DNA from 4 places in the Bacillus halotolerans genome. Region 3 is predicted to be linked to each of the others. Evidence: predicted binding sites of a transcription regulator. Region 3 holds the regulator's gene; each other region holds the start of a gene.
The links. Region 3 encodes LexA, which represses DNA repair genes until DNA is damaged. Its sites were predicted from a motif close to CGAACATATGTTCG; they were not measured.

Region 1 (7,510 bases), 420 kb from region 3:
GGCAGCACAAATCGCGTCTGTCATTATGACGAACAAACGTGAAATCAACCTTCCTCGTTTGATGAATGCCGGCACAAAGCTATATCAGCTGTTTCCAGCCCTTGTGGAAAAGCTGGCTGGACGGGTGTTCATGAAAAAATAAGCATGGAACTGCCTGTGTGAGGCGCCTTTTAGTGTGTTTGCAGGCAGTTTTTTATAAAGATATACATTTGTTAAAGGAAGGAGAAATGGCTGATGTCGATAAATCAAGAAACTTTGCGTAATCTGATAAAAGATCCATTTATTCAGAAATTGATTGATGCACGACCGGTATTCTGGGCTAATCCCGGCAAGAAAGAGGGGATGGTATTACAAGCGGCTGAGTGGGAAAGCGAGATAGCCGAGGCGGACAAAAGACTTCGGCGGTTTGCTCCTTATATTGCCGAGGCGTTTCCGGAAACAAAAGCTGCCGAAGGGATGATTGAATCGCCGCTTTTTGAAATACGCCATATGAAAAAGAAGCTGGAGGAAGTGTATGGCGAAACGTTTCCGGGGAGATGGCTTTTAAAGTGCGATCATGAGCTTCCGATTTCGGGATCGATTAAAGCACGCGGCGGTATTTATGAAGTGCTGAAACATGCGGAGGAGCTTGCGCTTCAAGAAGGAATGCTTAAGGAAACAGATGATTACAGCATCTTGCACGAAGAGCGGTTCACTTCATTTTTTTCACGCTATTCCATTGCTGTCGGCTCAACAGGCAATCTTGGTTTAAGCATCGGCATCATTGGCGCCAAACTAGGTTTTCGAGTGACGGTGCATATGTCCTCCGACGCTAAACAGTGGAAGAAGGATTTACTTCGCAAAAAGGGTGTCACCGTAATCGAGTACGAATCAGATTACAGTGAAGCGGTTAAAGAAGGACGGCGGCAGGCGGAACAAGATCCATTCTGTTATTTTATTGATGATGAACATTCCCGCCAGCTGTTCCTAGGATATGCGGTAGCGGCCAGTCGTTTAAAAACACAGCTCAGCTTTATGGATATCGAGCCTGGTCCTGAAACACCGCTGTTTGTGTATTTGCCTTGCGGAGTCGGCGGAGGGCCGGGCGGTGTGGCATTTGGACTGAAGCTATTGTACGGAAACCATGTCCATGTATTTTTCGGGGAGCCTACCCATTCACCGTCTATGCTCTTAGGTCTATATTCCGGCTTGCATGACCAGATCTCTGTGCAGGATATCGGCTTGGATAATGTAACGGCTGCTGACGGGCTTGCCGTAGGGCGTCCGTCAGGATTTGTCGGCAATCTGATAGAACCTTTGCTGAGCGGCTGTTATACAATTGAAGACGAAACGCTGTATACCTTGCTTCATTTGCTGGCTTTATCTGAAAATAAGCATTTAGAGCCGTCTGCGCTTGCCGGCATGTTCGGGCCTGTTCAGCTGTTTTTATCGGATACCGGGAAACACGACATGTCTGAAAATGATCTGCGTCACAGCATGAAAAATGCCGTACATGTTGTCTGGGGAACGGGAGGCAGTATGGTTCCGAAAGAAGAAATGGCTGCATATAACCGAATCGGTGCTGACTTGTTAAAAAGGTAAATTGAAAAAATAAGCAGACAGTAGGAATGTTTTCCGTTACAATCTTTGTAAGCGTTTGTTTAAAGCTACAGAGAGTCAGGTGTAAACAGTGAAAAATAAAGAGCTTAATTTACATACTTTATATACACAGCACAGCCGGCAGTCTTGGTCAGGATTTGGGGGCCATTTGTCGATTGCTGTTTCTGAAGAAGAGGCAAAAGCTGTTGAAGGGCTGAATGATCATCTATCCGTAGAGGAAGTGGAGACGATCTATATTCCGCTTGTTCGCCTGCTTCATTTGCATGTCAAGTCCGCTGCCGAACGAAATAAGCATGTGAATGTCTTCTTGAAGCACCCTCATTCAGCCAAAATTCCGTTTATCATCGGCATTGCCGGCAGTGTCGCTGTCGGGAAAAGCACGACAGCGCGGATTTTGCAGAAGCTGCTTTCACGTTTGCCGGATCGGCCCAAGGTCAGCCTGATCACGACAGACGGCTTTTTATTTCCTACAGCTGAGCTGAAGAAGAAAAACTTGCTGTCAAGAAAAGGATTTCCTGAAAGCTATGATGTGAAAGCGCTCCTCGAATTTTTGAATGACGTAAAGTCAGGAAAAGAAAGAGTAAAGGCCCCGGTCTATTCTCATTTAACCTATGACCGTGAGGAAGGTGTGTTTGAGGTTGTAGAACAGGCTGATATCGTGATCATCGAAGGAATTAATGTTCTTCAATCGCCGACCTTGGAGGATGACCGGGAAAATCCCCGCATCTTTGTTTCCGATTTCTTTGATTTTTCAATTTACGTAGATGCGGACGAAAGCCGGATTCTTACCTGGTATTTAGAGCGTTTCCGCCTTCTTCGGGAAACGGCCTTTCAAAATCCGGACTCGTATTTTCATAAATTTAAAGACTTGTCTGACCAGGAGGCTGACAAGATGGCAACCTCGATTTGGGAGAGTGTCAACCGCCCTAATTTATATGAAAATATTTTGCCGACTAAATTCAGGTCAGATTTAATATTGCGAAAGGGAGACCGGCATAAGGTAGAAGAAGTGTTAGTGAGAAGGGTGTGATCATGATGCACCATATTGAGCTGTATGTCTCCGACTTGGAAGCGTCTAAGCGGTTTTGGGGATGGTTTTTAGCAGAGCTTGGCTATAAAGAGTTTCAAAAATGGAGTTCCGGCATCAGCTGGAAGAAAGATCACTTTTACCTTGTGATTGTTCAGGCAAAAGAAGAATGTCTAGAGCCGAAATATCACAGGTGCCGTGTCGGGCTGAACCATCTCGCGTTTCATGCTGAATCCAAGCTTCAAGTCGACCTGATGACTGAAAAATTGATAGCAAAAGGCTATCGTGTGCTGTACCGAGACCGGCATCCTTTTGCCGGAGGAGACGGGCATTATGCAGTCTATTGTGAGGACCCTGACCGGATTAAGGTAGAGCTCGTTGCCCCAAGCGGTTAATCGTTTTGGTCTTCGGACATGCTGTTAAGCTTTTTTTCGATTCGGTCCAGCTGTGCTTTACGGTTTTTCGCATATGTAGAGCCGATCACAGCCGCCGAGATAACAGCGGCAAACATGAAAAATACGATCAGCTGAAACATAATATCACCTATATTCATATTTCATCACCTCGTTTTTGCGGGAGAGAGCGATTCTCTCCCCTCTTCTTGTGTTAAAGCGGCTTCCCCAGTCCGGGTTGCTGCTCAGTGATTTCCGCTTTCATCCTCCGATAGGCAAACACTAAAAACGGCAGGCCAAGCAGGGTGATGCCGCTAAGGACAGAAAAAATGGAACTTGGATGCCCGGCGCCAAATATATCGATACATAAGCCGCCTGCCCAAGGGCCAATCACATTCCCAAACTGCGAAAAGCCGATCGCTCCGAAATACGTTCCTTTTAATCCGGGTTTTGCAATCTGGTCTACAAACAAATCCATCATACAGAATAAGAGCACTTCTCCAACTGTAAATGCAACCACAATGATAACAAGTGAAGAAACGCCGTGTGACATGGTAAGGATCATCATGCTGGCGCTGATCATGATATTGCCGAGCATCAGGGAGCAAAGCGGCGAAAACCGTTTACCAAGGTAGACGATGGGAAACTGTGTTGCCAAAACAACAATTGCGTTTAATGTCAGCATCCAGCCGTACAATTTTGTCCCATCTTCGATAAAAGGATTTTGCGCCATATATTGCGGGAATGTAGAGCTGAACTGCGAAAAGCCGAAGATGGATAGTGTAATGCCGATAAGAGCAACTGTAAAAAGACGATCCTTTTGCGTTACCATAAACGCTTCCCGAACGTTCATATTTCTGGATTGTTCTAATGTCGCGGGTGGATGCTTTTTAAATTGGATGGCAAGGATCACACCGTACATCCCATAAATCACTGCGGGCACCAAAAAAGGAGCGGTAGATTGTGATGAACCAAAGTACAGACCCAGCACAGGGCCGAAGACAACGCCGATATTAATGGCTGCATACCGTAGATTAAAAACCAGCAATCTTGTTTTTTCTTCTGTCATATCTGACAGCAAAGCTTTTGATGCAGGTTCAAACAGTGATTTACAAAGTCCGTTTAACGCATTTACCACAAAAAATACCCAGAGGTGAGAAGCGGCCGCAAACCCTGCAAACACCAGCATCCAGCCGAAAATGGATACAAGCATCATGTTCTTTCTGCCGAATTTGTCCGAGATATATCCGCCATAAAAGCTTGCAATGATTCCGACTGATGAGCTCGCCGCAATGACAAGCCCCGCGTAGGACGCTGATGCGCCTTGGACAGCTGTTAAATAAATCGCTAAAAACGGAATGCTCATCGATGTTGCCATTCTGCCGAAAATGGTTCCGATAATAATTGTCCAGCTGATTGGGTGGATATCTTTCCATGTCTTCATGTTTATTGTTCTCTCCTGTTAGTAAGATCTTTTTCTATCATACATGAAAAAATTTCCTTATCCAACGGGGGATTAAATTTTTTTACTTACTGGTTTATATGGGATTGTATTACACTATGTGTGCGCAGGATGACCTTTGTTTTTTGAATGGTTCATGTTTCACGTTGACGATGGCGTTTACGCCGTTGAGTGGAGGGTGAAGTACACGGATTTTTGTTCGGCGCTTATATCATGAAAGTGCAATTCTCATTGAGCAGGAAATGCCCGGTCAGTTTAAAGACATTAGGAAGGCGGGAGAAGCAAACGGATTTCCGTTCGAAGACGTTGACCCATCAGGCTGTAGATCATATCGGCGGGGTTCCTGAAATGCTGAGTGAGACCGGGCATCAGATTAAAGTTTATGCTGACGGGCTTGAGCGCCCGTATATGAGAAGGGGCGCTTCCCGTCGATATCAGCCGCGTCCCTTCTGGCCATACGAAAACAGATATACGAAATTTCTCCAACAATGAAGGTGCATGTCACTAAGAAAACAGCCCTTGGTTTGTGACGTAGTCATAAATGATATCCTCTATATGCGCATGCAGGTCCTCGTCTGGATCTTCATTTTGTCTTTCCTCTAAAGCAGCTTTCAGGCTTTGTTTTTCATACGGGCTTAACGGATCAATGGCAACATTTCGGCCGTATTGGCGCAATGCCTGTCCCAACATTTTTTCGACAAATTTCTCCATATTGACTCTCCTATCTTTATGCTCGCTTTCATTCTACTAAAAGTTTTACCTCTCTCAAACCCTTGCATCATATTTTCTGTCAGACAAGAATCATTTACCAGTATAAATCGAACATATTTTCGCATATAATATGAAAGCGAACATAAGTTCTTTTTAGAGGTGTGTATGATGAAAGAAAAAGTGATTTTTCTCGTTGACATGCAATCGTTTTATGCATCTGTAGAGAAAGCGGAAAATCCACATTTGAAAAATCAGCCGGTGATTGTTTCGGGTGATCCGGAAAGGCGGGGCGGAGTTGTATTGGCTGCATGCCCGCTGGCGAAACAAAAAGGGGTAGCCAATGCCTCACGCCTGTGGGAAGCGCAGGAAAAGTGCCCTGAAGCTGTTGTGCTCCGGCCTCGTATGCAGCGGTATATTGATGTATCGCTGCAAATCACCGCCATTTTAGAGGAATATACAGATCTTGTGGAACCCTATTCCATTGACGAGCAGTTCATGGATATCACAGGCAGCCAGAAGCTGTTTGGGGCGCCCGAGGAGATTGCTAAAAGCATTCAGGACAGAATCATGCGGGAGGTCGGCATTTATGCCCGGGTGGGAATCGGCCCTAATAAAGCGCTTGCCAAAATTGCGTGTGACAATTTTGCCAAAAAGAATAAGAACGGTATTTTCACGTTAACGAAAGAAAATATGAAAACCGAGATGTGGCCGCTTCCGGTGGGGAGTATGTTTGGCGTCGGGAGCCGGATGAAACATCATTTAAATCGAATGGGCATCAGCACGATCGGCGGGCTTGCGGTTTTTCCGCTCGAGCTTTTAAAAAAGAAATGGGGCATTAACGGACACGTGCTGTGGATGACGGCGAACGGAATCGACTATTCTCCTGTGTCAACCGCATCGCTGGACGGACAAAAAGCGATTGGCCACGGAATGACACTCCCGAAAGACTATGAACACTTTGACAAAGAAATAAAGGTCGTTCTGCTGGAGCTGAGTGAAGAGGTATGCAGGCGAAGCCGAAACGCCGGGTTGATGGGGCAGACGGTTTCGGTGAGCTGCAGGGGGGCTGACTTTGATTTGCCGACCGGCTTCAACCGGCAAGTGAAGTTGGCGGAACCGACCAATTCTACGCAGGATGTGTACCAGGCTGTATGCAGACTGTTTCTCAAGTTTTGGGACGGGAAGCCTGTCCGCCGCCTCGGGGTCAATCTCTCTCAGCTCTCATCTGATGAAGTATGGCAGCTTAATTTATTTCAGGATTATGCAAAGAAGATGCGCCTCGGCTATGTGATGGACGGGATTAAAAACCGGTTCGGCGACACGGCGATCATCAGGGCGGCCTCACTGACAGCGGCAGGCCAGGCGTTTGAACGAGCGGCTAAAATAGGAGGGCATTATAAATGAATGAGCATTTAAAAAGAGGCAATCTGCTGTGGGAAGGAAGCCGGATGTTTCTGCCTGAACATAAACAAAGCCTGCTTGAGAGAAAACGCCATAAACAGAAGCTGCAAAGGCCAATCCTTGATTCGGATAAGCTGGAGGAGATGAACCAAACGTTTTGCATGGCAATGGAATTTGCTCAGGATATTACTGTCAGCTGCTTTCAAGATGGCGAAATTGTCACCTGCAGCGGGAAAATCTGCCGCTATGAGGAATTTGAAAAAACAGTGTGGATAAAAGGAGACGCCGGCAAGCTCTGTAAGCTGAGACTTGATCAGGTGCTTGATATTTTTCTGTAAATGTTCCCCCTCCTGGAGGGGGAGAACTAGATGTGAAAAATAGCAAACATTGTTCCGTCAGCAGTCTGGAAACGTATGATACAGAAAAGAAGGCATTTACAATTCCAGTCAGGCAAAATATAATTTTTATATTGTGAGAAAAAAGAGACATTCGTTTTGCCAGACGGAGGGAGATCAAATCGTAATGGATATTCGAACAATCACGTCTTCAGATTATGAAATGGTAACGTCTGTAATGAATGAATGGTGGGGCGGCAGGCAGCTGAAAGAAAAGCTCCCGCGATTATTTTTTGAACATTTTCAGGACACCAGCTTTATCACACATGAACATAACAGCATGACTGGATTTTTAATCGGATTTCAATCGCAATCAGATCCTGTAACGGCATACATCCATTTTTCCGGTGTGCATCCGGATTTCAGAAAAATGCAAATTGGAAAACAATTATACGATGTGTTTATTGAAGCAGTTAAGAAGAGGGGATGCACCCGGGTAAAGTGCGTGACGTCCCCGGTAAATAAGGTGTCAATCGCGTATCATACAAGACTGGGTTTTGAAATTGAAAAAGGCGGCAAAACA
Region 2 (7,510 bases), 1.1 Mb from region 3:
AATCGAAAGTCGATTGGTGTCGAAATTTGTTATAGCAAGTCAGGAGGCGCTAAATACTACGCTGCTGAAAAGTTGGCAATCAAGTTTGTGGCGCAACTGCTTAAAGAGCGCGGCTGGGGTATTGATCGTGTACGAAAGCATCAAGACTGGAGCGGAAAGTATTGCCCGCATCGCATCTTATCGGAAGGGCGCTGGAATGAAGTCAAAGCGGCGATTGACGCTGAACTAAAAGCACTTGGCGGCAAATCATCCAGCAAGAAAACAACTTCGTCCAAGGCAGTGAAGAAATCAAGCTCAAGCAAAAAGAAAACATCTTTTAATCTGCCTTCTGGCATCTTTAAAGTAAGAAGCCCATTGACGCATAGTGATGCTGTTAAGCAAATTCAAACAGCACTAGCTGCACTGCATTTTTATCCGGATAAGAAAGCCAAAAACTTTGGGATCGATAGCTATTATGGACCGAAAACAGCGGATGCCGTCAGACGATTCCAGCTGATGAATGGATTAAAGGCTGACGGCATTTATGGACCGAAAACGAAGGCGAAACTGGAAGCACTTCTAAAATAATAAAAGCCCTTCCGATTGGGAGGGCTCTATTTTTAATCTTCTTCTTTTACGCATTCTTCGCAAAAACCAGAACCGTATAAAAACTCTACACGTTTTCCGCATTTACCGCATTGACAACTTTCAGCCAAAAGTAACATCCCCTTTCATTCAGGATAAGAAAATTATAACAATATGGTGAAAAAATACTAGTTTTATTTCAAATATCTATATACAATTGTTTATAGGTAGTGTATAATAAGAATATAAGGAGGTGAGGAAATGCTAGACAATATGTTAAAAGTCCTTCAAATTATCTTCTATGTTGCATCAATCGCATGGATTGCCCAACAATCACACGATGCAAAGAAAAATAATAAGAAGGACTAAGTGTAAAGGGAAGCGAGTTGGTCGCTCGCTTCTCAATATAATTATAAACAGTCTAGCATACAATATGAAGAGAAAACAAACATTCATTTTTTCCATGATACTGCTTAGTGTTGCATCCATTGGTCTGCGCTCATTTTGGACAAACCCTTTTACAACAGGCGTTATGATCTTTGTCTTAGCGTTAACCATTTACACGATCATTAAGGATTTAAGGAGAAGATAACATGGAACATCATCTAAAAAGCCGTCAGGAGGTCGAGGACTTCATCAGACGTGAAGTCCTTACCACTAACGAGGCAGCAGAGTTACTCGGGGTTAATCGGGCACGTATAAGCCAGCTTATAAGCAGCGGGAAGCTTATTCCAGTTAAAAAGTTGAGCGGCATTAGTTTGTTTCTTCGGACTGATTTAGAGGAAAAGAAAAAAGAATTAGAAGCCGGCCGGAAGAAGTACCGGCCGTATGATGAATGAAGCCCTTCTCCAGATGAGGAGGGTTCTTGTTTTATTCAGAACAACTCATTTATAAAACTTTTGGTTTAAAACTGATTAAAAAGGTTTAAAAATTGTTAATAAGTTTTAATCATTATTATTTACATCCGAACAAGTTTCACATATTATGGAATAAGAAAGAAACAAACAGTTTCTTTTTATTTGATGGAGGTGTTTAATATGCCCCGTGACATTTTACCAATTGCAGCAGCACTAGAATCACTTTACAAATCAATTTTTAATGTTTCTGATGGTGAAAATGATTTAACAGAAATGAAGATGCACAAACTGCTGTATTTCGCTCAAAAACATCATTATGCTACATTCGGAGAATGGTTATTTAATAACGATTTTGAAGGATGGGTTCATGGGCCGGTAAGCCGTAGGGTAAGAGGCAGCTTTAAAATGCTGGAATTCTACAAAGACGAATTAACCTTAGAGGAGGAATATACTTTAAGGGAAGTTATTCATGATTATGGTAAGTATACAGCTGGATACCTTAGGAATTTGAGTCATGAAGACACTGCTTATAAAATTTCAAGGTTAGGTTTACATGATGACGAAAACGGATCCGATATTATAAAGAAAGAAGACATTATAAACGATATAATGATTAATGATGAGCAACTTATCGATTGTGAGGTGCACTAATCTTTGTCCGATCCAATAAATAATGTAGGAAAAATTTTCACATCTCTAGAAAAGTATTATGATACTAGGGCGAGAAAAATAAAAGTGAAAGCTCGCCCTGTTTTGGTTATAGGATTTGAAGACGACTGCCCCAATCCTATGAGTATTGATTATGAGATATTACCGATCTCTACTTTAAAACAAAGACTACCTCATCCAAAACATGATATACATATAGATTCTGGTTTGAAAAATAAACTGGGGCTTAATGAAGAGTGTTATATAAGGACACATAAAACTTCATGGAGCAATGTCAAAAATATGAGGATTGAATCTCCAGTTGGGAATTTGAAAAACGAAGAGTATGAATTATTTAAGGAAACAGTCATGTTAAATCGGGAATGGGTAGTTGACCGTACTAATTATAGATTAGAAGAGGAAGCACACCAATAGGTGAGCTTTTTTTACTGCTTCTTATCCACTTATTTCTTCTTGCTTAATACACTCCACAGTTATAATTGAATCAAATCCAATAAAATTTGTATCACCTTTTAAATCTTTCACGTGCAGCTTCTGTTTTACGTCATCTATGTAATGAACATGTCCTGTTATTTCCTCGATAAAGCCGTCTCTGTATACTCTGATAACCAGAGCAGAATTAAACTCCATGGCTTCGCAAATAGTACGTGCCATTTCCTCCAGCTGGTATTCATCAAGAATGGGTTTTTCGATCTTCTGGACTTCTCTCTTTCTGTTTAAAAGGGCAGCCCTTTGTTCAGGTAATATGAATTTTTGTTCCCATCTCTTATCGTAAATCCCTTGACTCATTCCGATCATCTCCTTGAATAAATTATATGCGAACGAATGTTCTTTTATCAATGGAGAAATTATTGGAAGGAATTAAGCAACATAGGGACGTAAACAAGTATGTTATAATGCCTTTTGGGGACAGATGGGGACGAATTGGGGACCAACTTCCTCATTTTTAATCAAAAAAGAATATTTTTAATCAGAAACTTATGTAAGAAAACCCTATAAAATAGGGTTTGAGAATAAAACATCTGTTCGTATCAGAAACCCATCTCCACACTGGCAGCGTAGAGGTCAGGGGTTCGAGCCCCCTTGGCTCCATACCTGTAAACCCTTATTCTATAAGGGTTTTTTTGTTTTTAATAGAAAGGGTTCATTCGCTGAACCCTTCTGTTGATCCGAAATCATATGTCCCCAGGAGCATTTCATAAACCAATGATAAGGTCAGATATTCCTTCGTTAGGCTCCTGCGTTTGAAAAATGACATATAACAAACTAATCAAGTAAAGTAGTTCAGGCTATAAATCATGAATTTTCCAATACACCACTTTGTTCTTCAAAGACCGTCATGTCTTCCAAAGGGGGTGAGTAAACATGAAGAGACACCATTCGTTCGGAAGTCGGATTGGACATTTTGTGAATTAAACCTTTGGTTGATATAAGACATTCTCCTTTGTGGACAAAATATGAATTGGAGAGTTCTGCATGATCGCCGGTTGAGCGATAAATAGAATTGAGAAGTTTTCCTTCTAACACCATTGCACAACCAATGGATTGACCATGATCGTGGACTGCTGTCTCCTTGTTTGGGGGAATGTTAATCACGATAATTTCTAATTCATTGTTTCTATAGATGGCATTTCGGCCGTAAGCGTACTGGTCTGGTTCCTTTATATATGGTTGACTCAATTTTGACACGTTTGGAATTTGTGTTAAAGAAGCTGCCAAATCTTTAACCGATGGATTTTTCAAGCCGCTAAAAATTTCTTCGATACACTCATACAGTTCCATTCGTTTTTACCTCCCGGATCATTTAAAATTGCCTGGCATTGGTATTTCGCAGATTAGTTCATGATATTTACCCATAGACAATTTAGAGGCGGCAAACGCCTAGTGAACAAAAAAAATGTGCGGTCAACATGTTGTTCTTATCACCAACTTATTCGGGTTGATTAGTTTGAATTTTGATGAAAACAGTGAATTGAAAGGTGCCGTCATTACCCAAGCGAAGACCGATAGGATTACTTTTAAAACGGCCTGCTTTAAATCGCTTGAGGGAGCAGGCAGGGACTCATAAGTCACGATATCGGGCAAAAGCCGTTCAGGTTTTTGATTTGTGCTTGAAATTTGCGCCATTGACAAAACACAATCGGTTTGGAATAATGTTTGAGTATATGCTCATTTTTTCACATATTATCATAAAATAATATCATTTCCCATGATGGGGAGAGAATCCGAATGAAAGCTAATGGCATGCAAAATCTATTAGCTTCTTTTGTTTTCAAAAAATGATGTGTTTCGTATGTATTCATATAGGAAGGAATGACAACATGAAGACAAAACACTATTGGCTGATTTCTTTGCTCGCTGTTTTAGCGGTCGGGCCGGGATTGATGTCTAACACGGCATTGTCGTCAGTTCAAGGCCTTGTTCAGAAGACGGTTGGAACAAGTGACTTCACATCAGTAAATCCAATATTGATCGGCAATATGGCCTTCGCTTTATTAGTTCCGGCAGGACCGCTGCTAAGGAAAAAATTCGGTGCCCGTCCGATCTATCTGGCTTCATTACCCGTTTTTATACTTGGCTCACTGCTCTTCGCATTTTCAAGCGATATTGCCTGGATGGCGGCAGGACGCTTTTTACAGGGAGCGGCTACAGGTGTCATGCTGATGATTATGATTCCGATGCTAGTCCTGTCATTTCCGATTGACCGGCGGAATTACGCACTACTGGTGCTTATCGGCGGGTTCTATGGCTCTGTTATTATCGGTTCGATTTTAGGAACGATCGCGTTGAGCTACGGTCACTGGAGATGGCTGTTTTTTACCTTTGGCACACTGTCTTTGGTCGGCGTCGCAGTGAGTTATTTCTTTCTCTATGATGAGCATCATGGGGGATCAGAAAAGGAACAGTCATCACTCGACAGAGCAGGGATCATTTTATCTGTATGCGTGGCCGCAGCCTCAGCGTTTACATTCATTTTTCTGCAAAAATGGGGCTTTTCATCAGGTTATGTACGGGCTGGTTTTGGGGTTGCTTTATGTTTGCTCCTCATTCTGTTATTTGTAGAATATAAGGTGAAAAACCCTTTCATCTCTATTAAACAGATGCTGCTGCCTAAACCTGTGCTCGGTTTATTTATCATAGCGGCAGGAACGATTACGGTAGCTGTCAGTCTGGCAGCTTTTCAAGGCTTGCTTCGTCAAATGTATGATATATCCCGAGATCATCTCATTCTTTTAAACATGACTCTATTGATTGGAGTGGCCATAGCAGCTATTGCGAGTGCTCTGTTATATGATAAAGTCGGACCAGGGATGCTGGGGATTATAGGTTCTCTCATTCTCGTTTTTGTGAATGTTCAATGGCTTCATATGCAATATCAATCGTCTCTCTATGTGTTTGCGGCGCTGTTCATCATGCTGGCAGCAGGAACCGGCCTGACGGTCGCAGCAGGACTAATGGGAGCCGCTATGGGCGGCCCGCTTCCTGATCTGGTCAAAAGAATGACAGCTGTTCAGTTTTTAAGATTGTTTGTCTATATGGGTGTGCCTATCCTGATCGGCTATTTCACGAAAAAGGATGCTGCCAGACAAAACGGATCGATGCAGGATTCTATGATGACTGCCTATCATGATCTGTTTTTGATTTCTTTTATCCTGAGCGTGCTGCTCGTTTGTTTATCGTTTTGTATGAACGCCACCGGAATGGGGCACAAGCTGGCTCATAAGCCTCATGATAAAGGAAAATCCGCTCCGGAAAAACCGGCTGTTTCTGCACATGGACTGACAAAGGCTGCCGTAAAATCTCATAAAGTCATACATGATCAAGAATATCGTGATGCGCTCAGACATTTTAAACAGCACAGTCTTACAAAAATAGATACATGATCACTGCCTTTCCCTTGATGGGAAAGGCTTTTTGTGTGTTCTCTCTCAAACTTTATCCCTAAAGAATTGAAAAATATTAGAAGTACAAGTAAAATTCTTAAAGGTAGATTCTTTTACACTCGTAATCTTTTAAATCGAAGGAAGGTTTTCATGGCCCGTAAAAAACTGAAAAAACGTAGACTCTTCATTTCTCTATTTTTCGTTGTATCGATTCCGCTAGCCTTGTTTGTTTTAGCGACAACTCTTTCAAAGCCAATTGAAACATCCAAAGAACCTGAAGAAATTGATGAACAGCAAGTATTTATTGACAGCCTTTCCGGACATGCTCAAATTTTATATGAAAAATATCATGTCCTTCCCAGCATAACGATAGCTCAGGCCATACTCGAATCTGACTGGGGAAACAGCGAGCTTGCCTCTAAAGCCAACAACCTGTTTGGCGTAAAAGGAAATTATAAAGGACATCACGTTACCATGGATACAGATGAATTTGAAAAAGGGGAAAGAAAAACGATTCGCGCGAAATTCCGCAAATACAGCACGTTTTTTGAATCAATGGATGATCACGCCAAATTATTTGTCCAAGGCACATCGTGGAATAAAAAGAAGTATAAGCCGGTGCTTGAAGCTGAGGATTATAAAGAAGCAGCAGGCGCTCTTCAAACATCAGGCTATGCCACAGATCCGGAATATGCTGACAAAATCAGCGCCATTGTGGAAAAGTACGATTTAGATGAATACGATGAGGTGAATCCATCTCTGAAATCTGTGGATTTAAAAGGCTCCATCAAAGACAGCGCCGTTCAAGATGTATGGTCTAAGCCTTCTACTGATGATCAATCCATTAAGCTGACCTCTGCGCAATCTTACGTTGGCAAGGATATAAAGGTTGTATCTAAAAAACAGAAAGGCCAGTCCACATGGTACCAATTCCAAGTCAATAATAAACTGGTCGGCTGGATTGATGACTCAGCTGTTGAAATAAAGGAAGCAACCTGAGCCGTTTTTCCTGGTATTTTTATTTTTTTGTTCCATTCAGGGGAATTTGAGGTATAATATTCCACGGAAGTTATCACTTAATAACTATGCTTCAGGAGGGAACAAAGGTGCAGAAATATAGACGGAGAAACACGGTTGCCTTTACTGTATTAGCTTATTTCACTTTTTTTGCGGGAGTATTTTTGTTTTGTATCGGACTCTATAACGCTGATAATCTCGAACTCAATGAAAAAGGCTACTACATTGCAGTGATGATCCTTGTAGCGGTCGGCGCGATCCTTACACAAAAAGTGACGCGTGATAACGCAGAAGATAATGATATCATCGCGGAGCAGGAAAAAAGACAAAGTCAATCTCATATTGAATCATAAAAAATCCGGCATGTAATATGCCGGATTTTTTTACATTACCCAGTAAACACCTCACCGTCAGGGTAACGAATATTTGATTTTTCTGTTTTAGCAAATGAAAAAACAAACGTCAACGGACCGATTCTTCCGATGAACATAATCGCAATAATGATACATTTCCCCGCTG
Region 3 (7,510 bases):
CGTTTTATCAAACACCGTTTCATTTATTGCAGCAGTTACTTTAAGCGGGTTTATTGCTGTTTACAGTGAAATAAAAGCCATGCCGCAAAAGCGGAGAATAAGAAAAATTGAAAAAGACATTAATAAGCTCAATAAAGTAAAGAAACGCCGGAATAACAGAAAGTAAAAGGTGCACAAGCCAGCAGGCGGGTGCATTTTTTTTATTTAATGGGGAATGAGAACAAAGCCGGTGCAATCTTACTTTTTTGCTAAGGAGTATAAATTCATAAATGTGAAGAACAGCGCCCGGGCTAATGGTATATAATATTGTGAATTTAACAAAAATTTAACAAGGAGGACGAGATAATTCGTGCTAAAGCCTCAAAGAGTCCAGCATCCTGTGTTTTTGGTTTTGAGGCGGAGTAGATGAAACCGGCCAAAGTATCCCTGCTCCGCCGTGTGCTCCATTCCTTGAAGCATGTTGATTGTAACATAGTCAAACGTTTTCCATCAACTTTAAAAAATGTAAAATTGTTGTTGATTTTCTTGTTGTTTGTTCCGGTTTCTTCTGTATATGCAGAGGATATCTATCAGAATTTCGAGGAATTAAAGAATCACGAAGATCCTTCAGATTATAACATTGCCACAAAAGAAACCGGCAGCTCTGTGCTTGTTTTAGCTATTCACGGAGGAGGTATTGAAGGCGGCACAAGTGAATTAGCGAGAGAGCTCAGCAAAGAATATTCCATGTATTTGTTTGAAGGTTTGAAGACGTCTGGAAATTCAGTACTGCATATAACAAGCACACATTTTGATGAGCCTCAGGCACTGAAGCTTGTAGCAAGTCATGAGTATGTCATTTCATTGCATGGATATGCAGGAGAGGACCAACAGATACAAATCGGCGGAACAGACCGATCAAGAGCGGCAGAATTAGTTTCAAAACTGCAAAAAGCCGGTTTTCCGGCTGAATTGCTTGGTACGGATCATCCGCATGCAGGCGTAAGTCCAAACAATATAGCGAATAAATCAAAAACCGGTTTGAGCATCCAGTTAGAGATGAGTACAGGTTTCAGAGAATCTTTGTTTGGCATCTTTTCTTTAAAAAGCAGATCCACGACTCAAAATGAGAGGTTTTATGATTTTACAGAAGTGATGACCCATTTCATAGAAAACAGCTATTAAAATAAGGAGGCTTTGCGCCTCCTTATTTTTCGTCCTTCTGATCATTGGCTTCAGGAAACAATTCATCTGATGCCTCAGTTTGATATTGCAAGGTGTTATCTTTGACAGTCAGTTCGTTTCGGAATGTTTCATCCAGCACATTTTTCAGTAAATACCGGTGAAAAAAATATTCAAAAACAGTAAGGCAGACAGACGCAATCAGAGCGGCTGCAAACGGTGAGAAACCGTTTCTAGTTTGCGTTTCAAGAAAGACCCAAAGAATAACGAGTGAAAGTCCGAAGTCAGCCAGTGAAGCTATCATATTGCTGGTTCTCGGCAAGATCAGGATGTCACCGGAAAGGTATGTTACAAAGCTTAAGAAAAATGCAATAAACAGCACACTTAAAAAGGAAGCATGGTAAACTCTATCCAAAATCACATACAATAGGGCAAGAGTTAAAGCTGTCTTAGAAGCAAGAGCGATAATATGTTTCATTTGATCACCTATATTTGTGGCAAATCTTTAGCGGTATCTGCAGCCTCAAGATCGACACTTATTTGCTGAGTTAAATCTTTAGAATGATAAAAACCCTTTGCAGCCATATAATGAAAAATTTGTTCATGGGTATTCATCGCGTCATGTAAATATTGCTGCAGCGTTTCCCTGACTTCTGGGGAAGAAGATTCTGTGATGGCAGCTGCAATATTCCTTACGCCTGTCTTTGCCGATATTAAAAAATCCGTTGCGATCACTTGTTCGGTCATGCTGCCCATTCCGGCTAATTTTTGAAAGAACTCATTCACGCTTGTTCACCTCTCACTGACAGCAATTCCTGCAAACGCGCAACCTGCTGTTTTGTTTTTTGAGCATCCTGCTCAAGAATACTCTTTAATTCTTCATCTTGTACAAGTCCCGTCATGGTTGAAGATTTTGTCAAACAAAGATTCTTAAACGTAAGCAATTCGTGCAATTCCAACGTTTCATGAAGGCCGTAGCCATTCATAACGGTCATTCCCTTCTGAAGTAATATGGTTTATTTTGAACAAATTGCTTTTGTTTACACTGGTATTTTTTGCTGGTCGTTTGAAACTTTCTGGCTGCAATGCCCGTACACAAGGGGTGGGATGAGCTTCTGTTAAAATAATCAATTATTCACTGGTTTTTAATCATCTATCTTTAAATACTAAGGAGGAGACACAGTGGAGATCAAAGGGATCAATCACTTGTTATTTTCTGTTTCTGATTTACTGACTTCCATCGAGTTTTATCAAAATGTCTTTGATGCTAAACTGCTGGTTAAAGGAAAGAGCACTGCATATTTCGATTTAAACGGCATATGGCTGGCTCTCAACGAAGAGCGTGACATTCCCAGAAATGATATTAACGCTTCTTATACCCATATCGCTTTTACAATTGAGGAAAGCAAGTTTGAAGAAATGTCCGCAAAATTAAAAAACCTTCATGTTACTATTTTGTCTGGGAGAGAACGAGATGTACGTGATCGAAAATCAATTTATTACACTGATCCTGACGGCCATAAATTTGAATTCCATACAGGAACTCTTCAAGACAGACTTCAATATTATAAGCAAGCTAAAACCCACATGGATTTTAACGATTGAAAAAGCACGGGAAACAGAGTAACAGGGAATATACATATTTATCTTATGGGGTTAATATATGGTAAAGGAGGGGGATTGCAGTTGAGAAATAAAATATTGCTCATGACAGCTGTTTTGCTATGTGTTTTTGGAACCGGGACCATTCATGCAGCAACTTCACATTTTGAGCATAAAACCGACTTTATTCTAAATGACGGAACAAAAGCGCTTTATGTAGAAAACATTAGTGATGTACCGGCAATGGATTATTTTTTAGGATACCAATTTACGATATTAGGAGTGAACACTTGTTCAGTTAACATTAAGCTTCAGCGAATGGGACTTGCAGGGGATTATACTACGTTAAGCACAAAACAATTCACCGGTAATTGGTTTGACTTTAGCGCTCACGATAAGGTTTCCATTGAACCTTATCACCGGTATCGAATATTAGCTGAAGAACATTCAGAAAACTGTGCAAGTGTTCATGTAAAAGGCCGCTATGGTGTAGAATATTTTAATTTTGATTGATGCTCACATTTTTGAAAAGAAGTGAGCTTTTTTTGCGGAATAAATTAACTAAATAAACTATGTACTAAATATTCAGTATATTTCCTTTTGCCTCGCTCAATATAAAAGAGGAGAGTATAACTCATCTTTTCACGTCCGAAAATCGAAACATTTATAAGAAAAGAACGTCTAATTTTTTAAACAGCACTTTTTTTAAAAAAAGTTTCGTTAAGGAAAGAAAATTTCTTGACTTCAACAATTGAATGATGGATAATTATGGTGTAAACATGATGTTCTTTTTCCTCCTATTCAGGTTCGCACCTAAGCCAGGGCGAGCCTGCTTTTTTTTAAAACAAAACCCCCACTCCGCAAAGGAAGAGGGGGTTTATTCTTTGTAACTGATAGTTCAATAGTTTAATGGACAGTTCTGAACACACCAATTACTTTTCCTAATATGCTGACATTCTGCAGTATGATCGGAGCCATGGTTGGATTTTCAGGCTGTAAGCGAATGTGTGTATCCTCTTTATAGAAACGTTTTACCGTAGCTTCATCATCTTCTGTCATCGCCACTACGATTTCACCGTTATTCGCCGTGTTTTGCTGTTTTACAATAACATAGTCCTTATCAAGTATACCTGCGTCAATCATACTGTCACCCATGATCTCCAGCATAAACACATGCTCATCCGGAGGAACCATACGGTCAGGAAGCGGGAAGTATTCTTCAATGTTTTCAACCGCTGTAATAGGTGAGCCCGCCGTTACTTTTCCGATTACCGGTACATTAACGACTTGGCTTTTTGGAATCTCTACTTCTTCATCCAGAATTTCTATCGCTCTTGGTTTTGTCGGATCGCGTCTAATCAGCCCTTTTGTTTCCAAACGGGCCAAATGGCCGTGGACAGTAGAACTGGACGCAAGGCCGACAGCCTCTCCGATCTCTCTAACCGAAGGCGGATATCCTTTTGATTTAACCTCTGCTTTAATAAAACGGAGGATATCAAGTTGCCTTTTTGATAGCTTCGTCATTTTTTGCACCTCTAAACGTCGATTTTAAATAGATTATAGCATGATTTTCCTGACAGTACAAACATAGGTTCGAAAAAAACAATTGACAGAAACGTTTGTTCGTATATACTGAAATTATAAAAAAGCGAACAAACATTCTTGTCGGAGGTTGTTATCATGAATAAAGAATCTATTATTTTTGTCGGCCTGTTCACTGTGATTCTAAGCGTGGTTATCCTTCTGTTGTCATATACAAGCAGCGACCAGGAGCTTAATCAATATGTTAAAATAAAAGTTCAGTCTGGGGATACGCTCTGGTCGCTTGCTGATCAGGTGGATGACTCAAAAAAGATAAATAAAAGTGATTTTGTTGAATGGGTAGCTGAAAAAAATAATCTCCAGACGTCTGAGATTCAGCCGGGGGATGAATTGGTGATTCCATTAAAAAAGGAACACCCGGCTGCATACGAACTGGCTACTGTTAAATAGAGAGGAAAGGTAGAAGGTGAAAGCACTCATTTATGCCCGAGTAAGCACAAATAAAGAACAGCAAGAAACCTCATTAAAGCGGCAGGAGGAGGAGCTTACGGCCATTGCTGCCGAGAACGGCATGGAAGTCGTCAAAGTGATTTCTGAAAAAGCCAGCGGATATGAAATGGACCGGGATGGTGTATTTGATTTGCTTGATCATATCAAGAATTCAAATATTGATGTGATTTTAGTTCAGGATGAAACAAGACTCGGCCGGGGAAACGCGAAAATTGCACTTCTTCATTGTATTTACAGGGAAGGTGTGAAAGTATATACGACCGCTCACAGAGGTGAGCTGGAGTTATCAGAGGCTGACTCTATGGTGCTGGAAATCGTCAGCATTGTGGAGGAATACCAGCGGAAAATCCACAACATGAAAATTAAACGCGGAATGAAACGCGCAGTGAAAAATGGTTTTAAGCCACAAAAGAACCTGAAAAACCAGCATGAAAACAGCGGAAAAGAAAGAATAGAAGTTCCGATCTCGGAGATTGTCCGGTTGAGAGCGAATAAACTGACGTTTGCTGAAATCGCGGCTACGTTGAGAGGTTTTGGCTATGATGTGTCAAAGGCGACAGTCCATCGGCGTTTTCAGGAATACATAGAGAATGAGCAGACAGGCGAGTGAATCAGTTGTAAAACTCCTCTTGTTTTAGTAGTATATAGACAAAATGCAATAAAGGAGTTTATCATGATTTCAAACGAAAAAATTGCCAGAATCAATGAACTTGCCGCAAAAGCTAAAGCTGGCGTTATTACAGAAGAAGAAAAAGCTGAACAGCAAAAGCTCCGTCAAGAGTACCTAAAAGGATTTCGTTCTTCTATGAAAAACACATTAAAAAGTGTAAAAATCATTGATCCTGAAGGCAATGACGTAACACCTGAAAAGTTAAAAAGAGAAAAAAATAATAACAGACTTCACTAATATAAGAGGAATACGGCAATATCGTATTCCTCTTTTGTATATACTACAAACAACAGCGCTTTCTTCAAGCGACAAAATTCATCAAGTTTCTCTCAAATTTAAGCTGAAACAGTTGAGAAAAAGTCGTCAGACATTTATGATGAAAGGGTACAACATATAAGGAAGGGGATTTTTATGGATACAATTGAAAAGAAATCAGTTGCTACCATTCGCACACTATCAATAGACGCTATTGAAAAAGCAAACTCTGGTCACCCTGGTATGCCTATGGGGGCAGCGCCAATGGCATATACGCTATGGACAAAATTTATGAATGTAAATCCGGCAAACCCTGGGTGGTTTAACCGCGACCGTTTTGTTTTATCTGCGGGACACGGATCAGCACTTTTATACAGCATGCTTCATTTAAGCGGGTATGATCTTAGCATTGAAGATCTTAAGGGATTCCGCCAGTGGGGCAGCAAAACACCGGGGCATCCGGAATTCGGACATACAGCCGGTGTTGATGCAACAACAGGGCCGCTTGGACAAGGAATCGCAATGGCGGTCGGAATGGCTATCGCAGAACGCCATTTAGCCGAAACTTACAACCGCGATTCATTCAATGTAGTCGATCACTATACATACAGCATTTGCGGTGACGGCGATTTAATGGAAGGTATTTCTTCTGAAGCCGCTTCACTTGCAGGCCATCTTCAGCTTGGCCGTCTGATCGTATTATACGATTCTAATGACATCTCCTTGGACGGAGATCTGGATCGTTCATTCTCTGAAAACGTGAAACAGCGTTTCGAGGCGATGAATTGGGAAGTTCTTTACGTTGAAGATGGAAACAATATTGAAGAATTATCTGCGGCAATTGAAAAAGCACGCCAAAACGACAAGAAACCTACATTGATTGAAGTAAAAACGACAATCGGTTTCGGTTCTCCTAACCGTGCCGGCACTTCCGGTGTTCACGGTGCTCCGCTTGGCAAAGAAGAAAGTAAATTAACAAAAGAAGCTTATGCATGGACGTATGAAGAAGATTTCTACGTTCCGTCAGAAGTATATGAGCATTTCGCAAAAACAGTAAAAGAATCCGGCGAGAAAAAGGAACAGGAATGGAATGACCAATTCGCTAAATATAAAGAAATTTATCCGGAACTCGCTGAACAGCTTGAGCTGGCTATCAAAGGAGAACTTCCGAAAGACTGGGATCAAGAGGTGCCTGTTTATGAAAAAGGAAGCAGTCTGGCATCCCGTGCCTCTTCAGGTGAAGTTCTGAACGGCCTTGCGAATAAAATTCCGTTCTTTGTCGGCGGTTCTGCAGACTTAGCAGGATCAAACAAAACGACGATTAAAAATTCCGGTGATTATACAGCGCTTGATTACTCAGGAAAAAATTTCTGGTTTGGTGTTCGCGAATTTGCTATGGGTGCAGCCTTAAATGGTATGGCGCTTCACGGCGGACTTCGTGTATTCGGCGGAACATTCTTTGTCTTCTCTGATTACTTGCGTCCGGCCATTCGCCTTGCAGCATTAATGGGTCTTCCTGTGACATATGTCTTTACTCACGACAGTATCGCGGTCGGTGAAGATGGACCGACTCACGAGCCGGTTGAGCAGCTTGCTTCATTACGGGCAATGCCTAACCTTTCTTTAATCCGCCCTGCAGACGGTAATGAGACAGCAGCGGCTTGGAAGCTTGCGGTGCAGAGCACAAATCACCCAACAGCGCTTGTATTGACACGTCAAAACCTTCCTACAATCGACCAAACAGCTGAAGAGGCATTGGCTGGTGTAGAA
Region 4 (7,510 bases), 1.6 Mb from region 3:
ATTCTTTCATCATCCTTCCGCTTTTAACTCTAAAAGTAAATCGCGAAGCTCCGCGGCTCTTTCAAAATCAAGCGCCTTGGCGGCTTCCTTCATTTCGTGCTCCATTTGTTCGACGACTTTCTGACGCTCTTTCTTCGTCATTTTCGACAACTTCGGCGCAGCTTTTGTTTTATACTCCGCTTTGTCCTCAGCAGCCACAGTCGCACGAATCACGTCACGAATTTCTTTATTAATCGTTTGCGGCGTAATGCCGTGTTCTTCGTTAAACCGCTCCTGCTGCTCGCGCCGGCGTTTCGTTTCATTAATTGCAATTTCCATAGACTTCGTCATTTTATCGGCGTACATGATGACACGGCCTTCCGCGTTCCTCGCCGCCCGTCCGATCGTCTGAATAAGCGAACGCTCCGAACGCAGGAAGCCTTCCTTATCCGCATCTAAAATCGCAACCAGGGATACTTCCGGAATATCAAGCCCCTCTCTCAGGAGGTTGATGCCAATGAGCACATCATGCTTGCCGAGACGCAAATCACGAATAATTTCGATCCGTTCAAGCGTCTTAATTTCTGAATGCAGATAATTAACCTTGATGCCGATTTCTTTTAAATAATCGGTTAGGTCCTCTGACATCTTCTTCGTCAAAGTCGTTACAAGCACCCGTTCATTCCGTTCAACTCTCGCGTGAATTTCACCGATTAAATCATCAATCTGGCCTTCAATCGGCCGCACGTCAATAAGCGGGTCAAGAAGCCCTGTCGGACGGATGATCTGCTCTATCATTTCATCTGTATGTTCAATTTCATACGGCCCTGGTGTGGCTGACACATAGACGATATTGTGCATATGCTTTTCAAATTCTTCAAACCGGAGCGGGCGGTTATCAAGCGCTGACGGAAGACGGAATCCGTGATCCACCAGCACCTGCTTTCTCGCCTGGTCTCCGTTAAACATGCCGCGCACCTGAGGAATCGTCACGTGCGACTCATCCACCACAATCATAAAATCGTCAGGAAAATAATCGAGAAGCGTATACGGCGTTGAACCCGGCGGGCGAAGCGTCAAATGTCTTGAATAATTCTCAATGCCGGAGCAGAATCCCATTTCCCGCATCATTTCAAGATCATATCTCGTCCGCTGCTCTAAGCGCTGCGCTTCCAGAAGCTTGCCGTTTTCATGCATGACCTTCAGCTGCTCCTCAAGCTCCTTCTCGATATTTTGAATCGCTTTTTCCATTTTTTCGGCCCGCGTAACGAAGTGGGATGCCGGGAAAATCGCGATATGTTCACGGTCGCCTAAAATTTCTCCGGTCAGGGCGTCCACTTCCCTAATCCGTTCAATTTCATCTCCGAAAAACTCGACTCTTACACAGTGTTCATCACGGGATGCCGGGAAAATTTCCACTACATCTCCGCGCACACGAAACGTACCGCGCTGAAAATCAATGTCGTTGCGGGCATATTGAATGTCAACAAGCTTTCTAAGCAGCTCGTTGCGCTCAATTTCCATTTCAGGACGCAATGACACAACCATTTCACGGTATTCTTCAGGCGAACCGAGACCGTAAATACAAGACACACTCGCAATGATAATCACATCTCTCCGTTCAAACAGAGACGATGTAGCGGAGTGTCTGAGTTTATCAATTTCATCATTAATGCTGGCATCTTTCTCTATAAATGTATCCGTTTGAGGCACATACGCCTCCGGCTGATAATAATCATAGTAGCTGACAAAATACTCGACAGCATTGTTCGGGAAAAATTCCTTAAACTCGCTGTAAAGCTGTCCGGCAAGGGTTTTGTTATGGGCAATGACGAGTGTCGGCTTATTGACTTCTTTAATCAAATTGGACACCGTAAATGTTTTGCCCGTTCCTGTTGCACCCAGCAGAGTCTGATGCTTCTTGCCCTCCTGAATGCCTTTGACAAGCTTTTCAATGGCTTTCGGCTGATCTCCCTGGGGCTGGTATTTTGAGACTAACTCAAAGCGATCTTTCACAAATAAGCCTCCGTTTCTTTAACGAAATCTTCCTATAGATATAGTAACACAATGGAAAGCAAAATCACCAAAAATACGAACTAAAGTTCGGTGGTTTTTTATTTCCAGCTATTTTCATGTATAAAAAACCTGCTTTTAAAACGTAAAAGCAGGAATTCATCTTTATATTCATTATGTCCGGTTTATTCTTCTTTTTTCTCAGCAGCTTTTTTGGCCATGTAAAGTCCGCCGGCCACAAGAGAGACAACATCTAATCCTACAATAAAATACGTTTCTGTATAGCCTTTTAAATAAGAAGCAAACAGCAATGCAGCTGTAAGAGCGATCGCCACATAATGGTTAAAGGTCACTCTCGTAAATAGGACGACAAGCATAAAAGGGAAAAATAATGCAAAAACGGCTTTTGTAATCACAAAAACCCTCCTCAGGGATTCTTCATCTGATTTGATTATAGTAAAAAATGAAGAATCGGACAATCGTGCAATGGTTCCCTCTTTTTACACCATACCCTTTTTCAGTTCAATTCAATCATCGTGCCCTGCCGCAAAACTCTCTTCTTATAGATAGACAGATGCCTCGTCCGATTTTTTGGCAAGACCCAAATCCAGCTATTCAACCCGGACAGAAGAAATGTTCATAATAAAATAATAGATTACCGGCAGGCAAAATAGACGGTATCAAATATAAAGAAAAATTGACTTTAGTGCGGCTGAATGAGAGCTGAAACTGTACTGATTGTCAAATCAACAGGAAGGTAGGTATTAAGTCTCGTTTAAGTGAAGGAAGCTTGACCAACAGCGATCTGAAAGCTCAGTGAAACGATTTGCGAATACGAAAAAATAAGCAAACAGACCCGCTCAGTTTTATTTTTCATGATCATCTAACTAACTTAAATATTCATTTTATTTAGGGCTTTTTGCGTTTGACAACATTTTCCTATAAACCTACAATTGAGTGATAGTGTTCACTATCATTTTTTTGAACATTGGCTCCCAAAAATAAAAGATAGAGAGAAAAATACTAAGGAAAGAGGGGTTTTAAACATGTACTCTGTGTTATTTCGCCAAGCTGAAGAATCCAGTCAGCTGGCTGGAGCAAAAGGCATGAATCTGATTAAACTGACCAAACACGGACTTCCTGTTCCAGATGGGTTTATCATTCAAACGAACGCTCTCGCCCGTTTTATGGAGGATAATCAGCTTCATGATTCAAGCGAAAATATCGAAAATGCCATTATTGCCGGAGCATTTTCAGATGAGCTAAAGAACGAACTGACGAGCTCCTTTTACGAGCTGAGAGAATCATATCGTTCCGTGGCCGTCCGCTCATCATCAGCCTCAGAAGATTTAGAGGGCGCTTCATTCGCCGGTCAATATGAAACCTATTTAAATATAAAAACAGAAGAAGAATTTCTGGCTAAGGTGAAAGAATGCTGGGCCTCCTTTTTCTCAGGCAGGGTCAGCCGCTATAAGAAGAAAATGAACAATCAAATCGCAGAGCCGTTAATGGGTGTTGTGGTGCAGGGCCTGATTAATTCAGAAATATCGGGTGTGATTTTCAGCCAAAATCCCGTTACCCATGATGATAGAGAGTTATTAATCAGCGCCAGCTACGGCCTGGGAGAAGCGGTCGTATCAGGAAGCGTCACTCCTGACACGTATATCGTTCATAAAGCTTCATTTGAGATTCAGAAAGAAATGGGTTTAAAAGAGATCTACATGGAGTCCGCAGCAGAAGGCATTGCCGAAAAAGAAACGAGCGAAGACATGCGCAGCCGTTTTTGCCTTACAGATGAACAGGTAATTGAGCTGGCTGAAATCACCAAAAAAACCGAAGCCCTATACGGATATCCTGTTGATTTAGAATTCGGCATCGCCAATCATAAACTGTACCTTCTGCAGGCACGGCCAATTACCACCATTGAACAGGATAAAAAAGCGGCTGAGGAAGAACGGAACTTCATGATCACCGGCGAGGATATGGATGATTTTTGGCTCAATATGGAGTCCAACATCGAAGGCCCGGTCAGTCCGCTATTTTCATCTTTTATTGTGCCCGCACTTGAATACGGCTTAAAGAAAAGTATGCAGCAGTTCCCGATCGGTGTCATCGTCGATGAAGTAAAAGTTTACCGGGGACATATTTATTCAAAAAATCAAGGCGGACAACAACAGCCTCCTGAGGACAGTGCCGAAGAGCTTTTTCCGATATTGGCCGAGCGCATGTACGACATCATTCATAACACGTACCTTCCGTTTTACCGGACATTGGACCAACTCACACAAACGGAACACACTCCGGAAAGTGCGCTGGAGGCCTTTAAAAAACTGAAGGCCTTTTATCTCACGGCCTATGAGGAACACTTCAATATCGTTTTCCCGCAAATTCTGTTGACGAACAAACTGCAAGCAATGTATCAAAACATTCAGGGTGAAGCTGAAAACTCACATTTTTATGAAATGCTGACAGGAGTCATGAACAAATCGCTGGAAACAGACCGCGGCCTATGGCAATTCTCCGTTGAAGTACGAGAAAATCCGAGTCTGACAGCCATTTTTGAGCATACCGAGCCGCAACAGCTGCAGAAGAAATTAGAACAAATCGACGAGGGCAGACGTTTCCTGCAAAAAATCAATGAATTTTTACAGGAATACGGATGGAGATCTGTAAAAAGCCACGATCTGATTGAACAGACTTGGGCAGAGAATCCATATTACGCATTGACTCATATTCAAAACTACGTCCGCAATGGCTATCATTTTGACAACGAATTTAAGAAGACCATTGAAAAACGTGAGAAGTTGTACAATGAATTCTTGCAAAGCATTGAGGATTCCGCTTTGCAGAAAGAATTTGAACGTTATTATCAATGGACGCTGAATTCGTCCAATATTAAAGATGATCATCATTTTTACATTGATGCTATGCTGGATGCCAAGGCAAGAGTCTTTTTGCTGAAGGTAGGAGAATTGCTGGCAAAAAGCGGTGTGATCCGAGATCGAGAAGACCTTTGGTTCTTATATGATGACGAGGTGGAAAACGCGCTCCTTCATCCCGTATCCCTTCAAGAGAAGGCTGAAAAACGGAGACAAATCTTTCATGAGTATGAGCTGGCACAGGCGCCTGCTTATCTCGGTACACCGACAAAAGCGCAGCTGAAAGCGGCTGAAGAAATTGTCGGTGCTGTCATAGAAGATGAAAAAAACACGGAGAATGATATTTTCGGAATTGCAGCATCAAGCGGTATCGCAACAGGGCCGGTTAAATTGATTCGGGATGCCAGTGAGTTTTCTCGATTCGCGCCTGGAGACATCCTGGTTTGCAAAATGACGACACCGCTATGGACCAGCCTGTTTCAAGATGCCAAAGCCATTATTACAGACACCGGAGGAATCTTGTCTCACGCAGCGATTATCGCACGGGAATACGGCATTCCGGCTGTTCTCGGCACACGTGCAGCGACAGAAAGGCTTCGAGATGGAGACATCGTCACTGTAGACGGAAACAGCGGCAAAATCACAGTTGTCAGCCGGTCCTGATGCGCCCACCCTCTTTATTATACAAGCGGGGCAGGTGTATACTTGTCCTGCCAGTATATTCGTGAGGTGAAATGTATTGAGACCGACAAACCGCAGAATCCTTGACGCTGCCATGCAGCTGCTCGTCAAAAAAGGATATCGTGCAACGACTACAAAAGAAATTGCAGAAAAAGCAAACGTAAGTGAAGCGACGATTTTCAGGAATTTTAAAAACAAACAGGGGCTTGTCGAGGCTCTGCTTTCTCAGCATTCTGCAAATCGAAATCGCATCTTTGAGCAAACAGAGGGTGATTTGTATAAAGACCTGCTGCATATCGGAACCTGTCTGCTGGAAGAGCTTGAACAAAGAAAAGATATAATTAAAATCAGCTTTCGTGAACCGGCCATGTTTCAGGATGTCATCGACCATGTGACTGAATATCCCCAATCTATGAAACAGCTTTTAGTTGATTATCTCACAAGCATGGGTGAGAAAGGGGCTATCCAGACAGGAGATGAATCGGAACATGCCGATGTATTTATTTCGATGATTTTTGGTTACTTTGTACACCGTCTTCATTTAGGAGACAGAGTGATTACAATGCCCCAGGAAAAAATGCTGGAGCATAGTACAGCTGTATTCGTCAAAGGAATTACTGCCCGTTAGCTCCTTGGCAAAACAAAAGGAGGATCCCAATGAGCTCAAAAAAAGAATGGGCGCTGATCGTCTCACTTTTATTGGGGGCCATCCTGGTTCCCATTAACTCAACGATGATCGCAGTCGCGCTTTCATCTATATCACATACGTATAACGAATCCATCGCAAGCATCACTTGGGTGGTTACCGTTTATTTAATCGTCATGGCCGTCACACAGCCAATAGCTGGAAAACTCGGTGACATGTACGGCAATAAAACCATGTATTTATGGGGCGTCGGCCTGTTTCTGATTGCTTCATTAGGCTGCGCTCTATCGCCGAGCCTGTTTTTGTTAATTGTATTTCGGGCTTTGCAGGCTGTCGGCGGGGCACTGCTCACGCCAAACAGCATTGCCATTATCCGGCACGTTGTATCAGAGAAACGCCTTCCGAAAGTATTTGGCTATTTCGGGCTCGGCGCGGGTCTGGGCGCCGCTCTCGGGCCGTTTATCGGCTCTCTTTTGATTGACAGCTTCAGCTGGCATTCGATTTTTTGGGTCAACATCCCGTTTCTCGCCATTGCTTTATTTACAGCATTGACCATGTTTCCTCAATATAAAGAAAACAAATCAGAGGCGCCGCTGGATATTATCGGCTCTCTCTTGCTGGCAGGCAGCATCGTTTCGATTATCCTGCTGACGAAAAATGAGTCTTCATGGGGCTATGCATTATACAGCATATTGATACTGCTTTTTGTCCCGCTTTTTTTCAGACGGGAAAAACGCACACAGCATCCAATCATTGATTTTGCGCTGTTTAAAAGCTCAACCTTTACAAATGCCAATCTATCCGTCTTGTTAAGCAATCTAATGATGTATGCCGTCTTATTGATTATGCCGTTATTCATGACAAACCAGTTTGGGCTTAATACGTCTAACAGCGGCATGGCGCTTTCCGTCTTTTCGATATTTATGTCGGCGAGCAATTGGGCAGGCGCTCAGCTCCATCATAAATGGGGTGCGAAAAAAATCATATTTCTCTCATTTGCGATGATGGCCGGAGCCAATTTGTTATTTTTGCTCTTGAGCAGCTCCCATTCCGTTTTCTTCCTGATGATCTCTCTTGTTCTCGGAGGGCTTGCATCCGGAGTCGGACTGACCAGCATGCAGGTGTCATCCCTTGCCACAGTAAAGCCCGCGATGTCCGGAGTGGCTTCCGGCATTTTCTCGACCTTCCGTTATTTCGGAAGCATTATTTCGTCAGCCTTAATTGGCCTGATTTCTGGGTATCACACGTTATTTATTATTCTCTTCGCGGTATCCATCATTGGTGTTTTTGTTTCGTTAGGCATCAAATCTGA

Region 1: DIC78_RS19590 (DNA polymerase IV) is a predicted target of LexA. The motif match lies at 5,300-5,313, and genes of this name have one in related genera.
Region 2: DIC78_RS15915 (YolD-like family protein) is a predicted target of LexA. The motif match lies at 2,909-2,922, and genes of this name have one in related genera.
Region 4: uvrB (excinuclease ABC subunit UvrB) is a predicted target of LexA. The motif match lies at 2,072-2,085, and genes of this name have one in related genera.

What each region holds. Positions count from the first base shown of each region.
Region 1 covers NZ_CP029364.1:3,786,950-3,794,459, forward strand. The annotation lists gene DIC78_RS19555 (SDR family NAD(P)-dependent oxidoreductase) at 1-142, shown strand, start outside; gene dsdA (D-serine ammonia-lyase) at 235-1,581, shown strand; gene coaA (type I pantothenate kinase) at 1,670-2,629, shown strand; gene DIC78_RS19570 (VOC family protein) at 2,635-3,021, shown strand; gene DIC78_RS21620 (hypothetical protein) at 3,018-3,179, opposite strand; gene DIC78_RS19575 (MDR family MFS transporter) at 3,233-4,462, opposite strand; gene DIC78_RS19580 (MBL fold metallo-hydrolase) at 4,694-4,972, shown strand; gene DIC78_RS19585 (YqzH family protein) at 4,985-5,191, opposite strand; gene DIC78_RS19590 (DNA polymerase IV) at 5,357-6,595, shown strand; gene DIC78_RS19595 (YolD-like family protein) at 6,592-6,930, shown strand; gene DIC78_RS19600 (GNAT family N-acetyltransferase) at 7,115-7,510, shown strand, end outside.
Region 2 covers NZ_CP029364.1:3,104,738-3,112,247, forward strand. The annotation lists gene DIC78_RS15895 (peptidoglycan recognition protein family protein) at 1-567, shown strand, start outside; gene DIC78_RS15900 (helix-turn-helix domain-containing protein) at 1,158-1,403, shown strand; gene DIC78_RS15905 (Panacea domain-containing protein) at 1,602-2,072, shown strand; gene DIC78_RS15910 (hypothetical protein) at 2,076-2,504, shown strand; gene DIC78_RS15915 (YolD-like family protein) at 2,526-2,879, opposite strand; gene DIC78_RS15920 (cysteine dioxygenase) at 3,387-3,872, opposite strand; gene DIC78_RS15925 (MFS transporter) at 4,412-5,974, shown strand; gene DIC78_RS15930 (glucosaminidase domain-containing protein) at 6,125-6,973, shown strand; gene DIC78_RS15935 (YiaA/YiaB family inner membrane protein) at 7,081-7,344, shown strand; gene ktrB (Ktr system potassium transporter KtrB) at 7,380-7,510, opposite strand, start outside.
Region 3 covers NZ_CP029364.1:48,914-56,423, reverse strand. The annotation lists partial or broken gene DIC78_RS00300 (hypothetical protein) at 1-166, shown strand, start outside; gene DIC78_RS00295 (poly-gamma-glutamate hydrolase family protein) at 406-1,164, shown strand; gene DIC78_RS00290 (YndM family protein) at 1,187-1,639, opposite strand; gene DIC78_RS00285 (spore coat protein) at 1,648-1,947, opposite strand; gene DIC78_RS00280 (DUF892 family protein) at 1,944-2,147, opposite strand; gene fosM (FosM family fosfomycin resistance protein) at 2,344-2,766, shown strand; gene DIC78_RS00270 (hypothetical protein) at 2,848-3,276, shown strand; gene lexA (transcriptional repressor LexA) at 3,670-4,287, opposite strand; gene yneA (cell division suppressor protein YneA) at 4,444-4,755, shown strand; gene DIC78_RS00250 (YneB family resolvase-like protein) at 4,772-5,425, shown strand; gene DIC78_RS00245 (DUF896 domain-containing protein) at 5,489-5,722, shown strand; gene tkt (transketolase) at 5,897-7,510, shown strand, end outside.
Region 4 covers NZ_CP029364.1:2,636,118-2,643,627, reverse strand. The annotation lists gene uvrA (excinuclease ABC subunit UvrA) at 1-2, opposite strand, end outside; gene uvrB (excinuclease ABC subunit UvrB) at 10-1,995, opposite strand; gene DIC78_RS13485 (CsbA family protein) at 2,178-2,408, opposite strand; gene DIC78_RS13480 (PEP/pyruvate-binding domain-containing protein) at 3,039-5,534, shown strand; gene DIC78_RS13475 (TetR/AcrR family transcriptional regulator) at 5,611-6,180, shown strand; gene DIC78_RS13470 (MFS transporter) at 6,210-7,510, shown strand, end outside.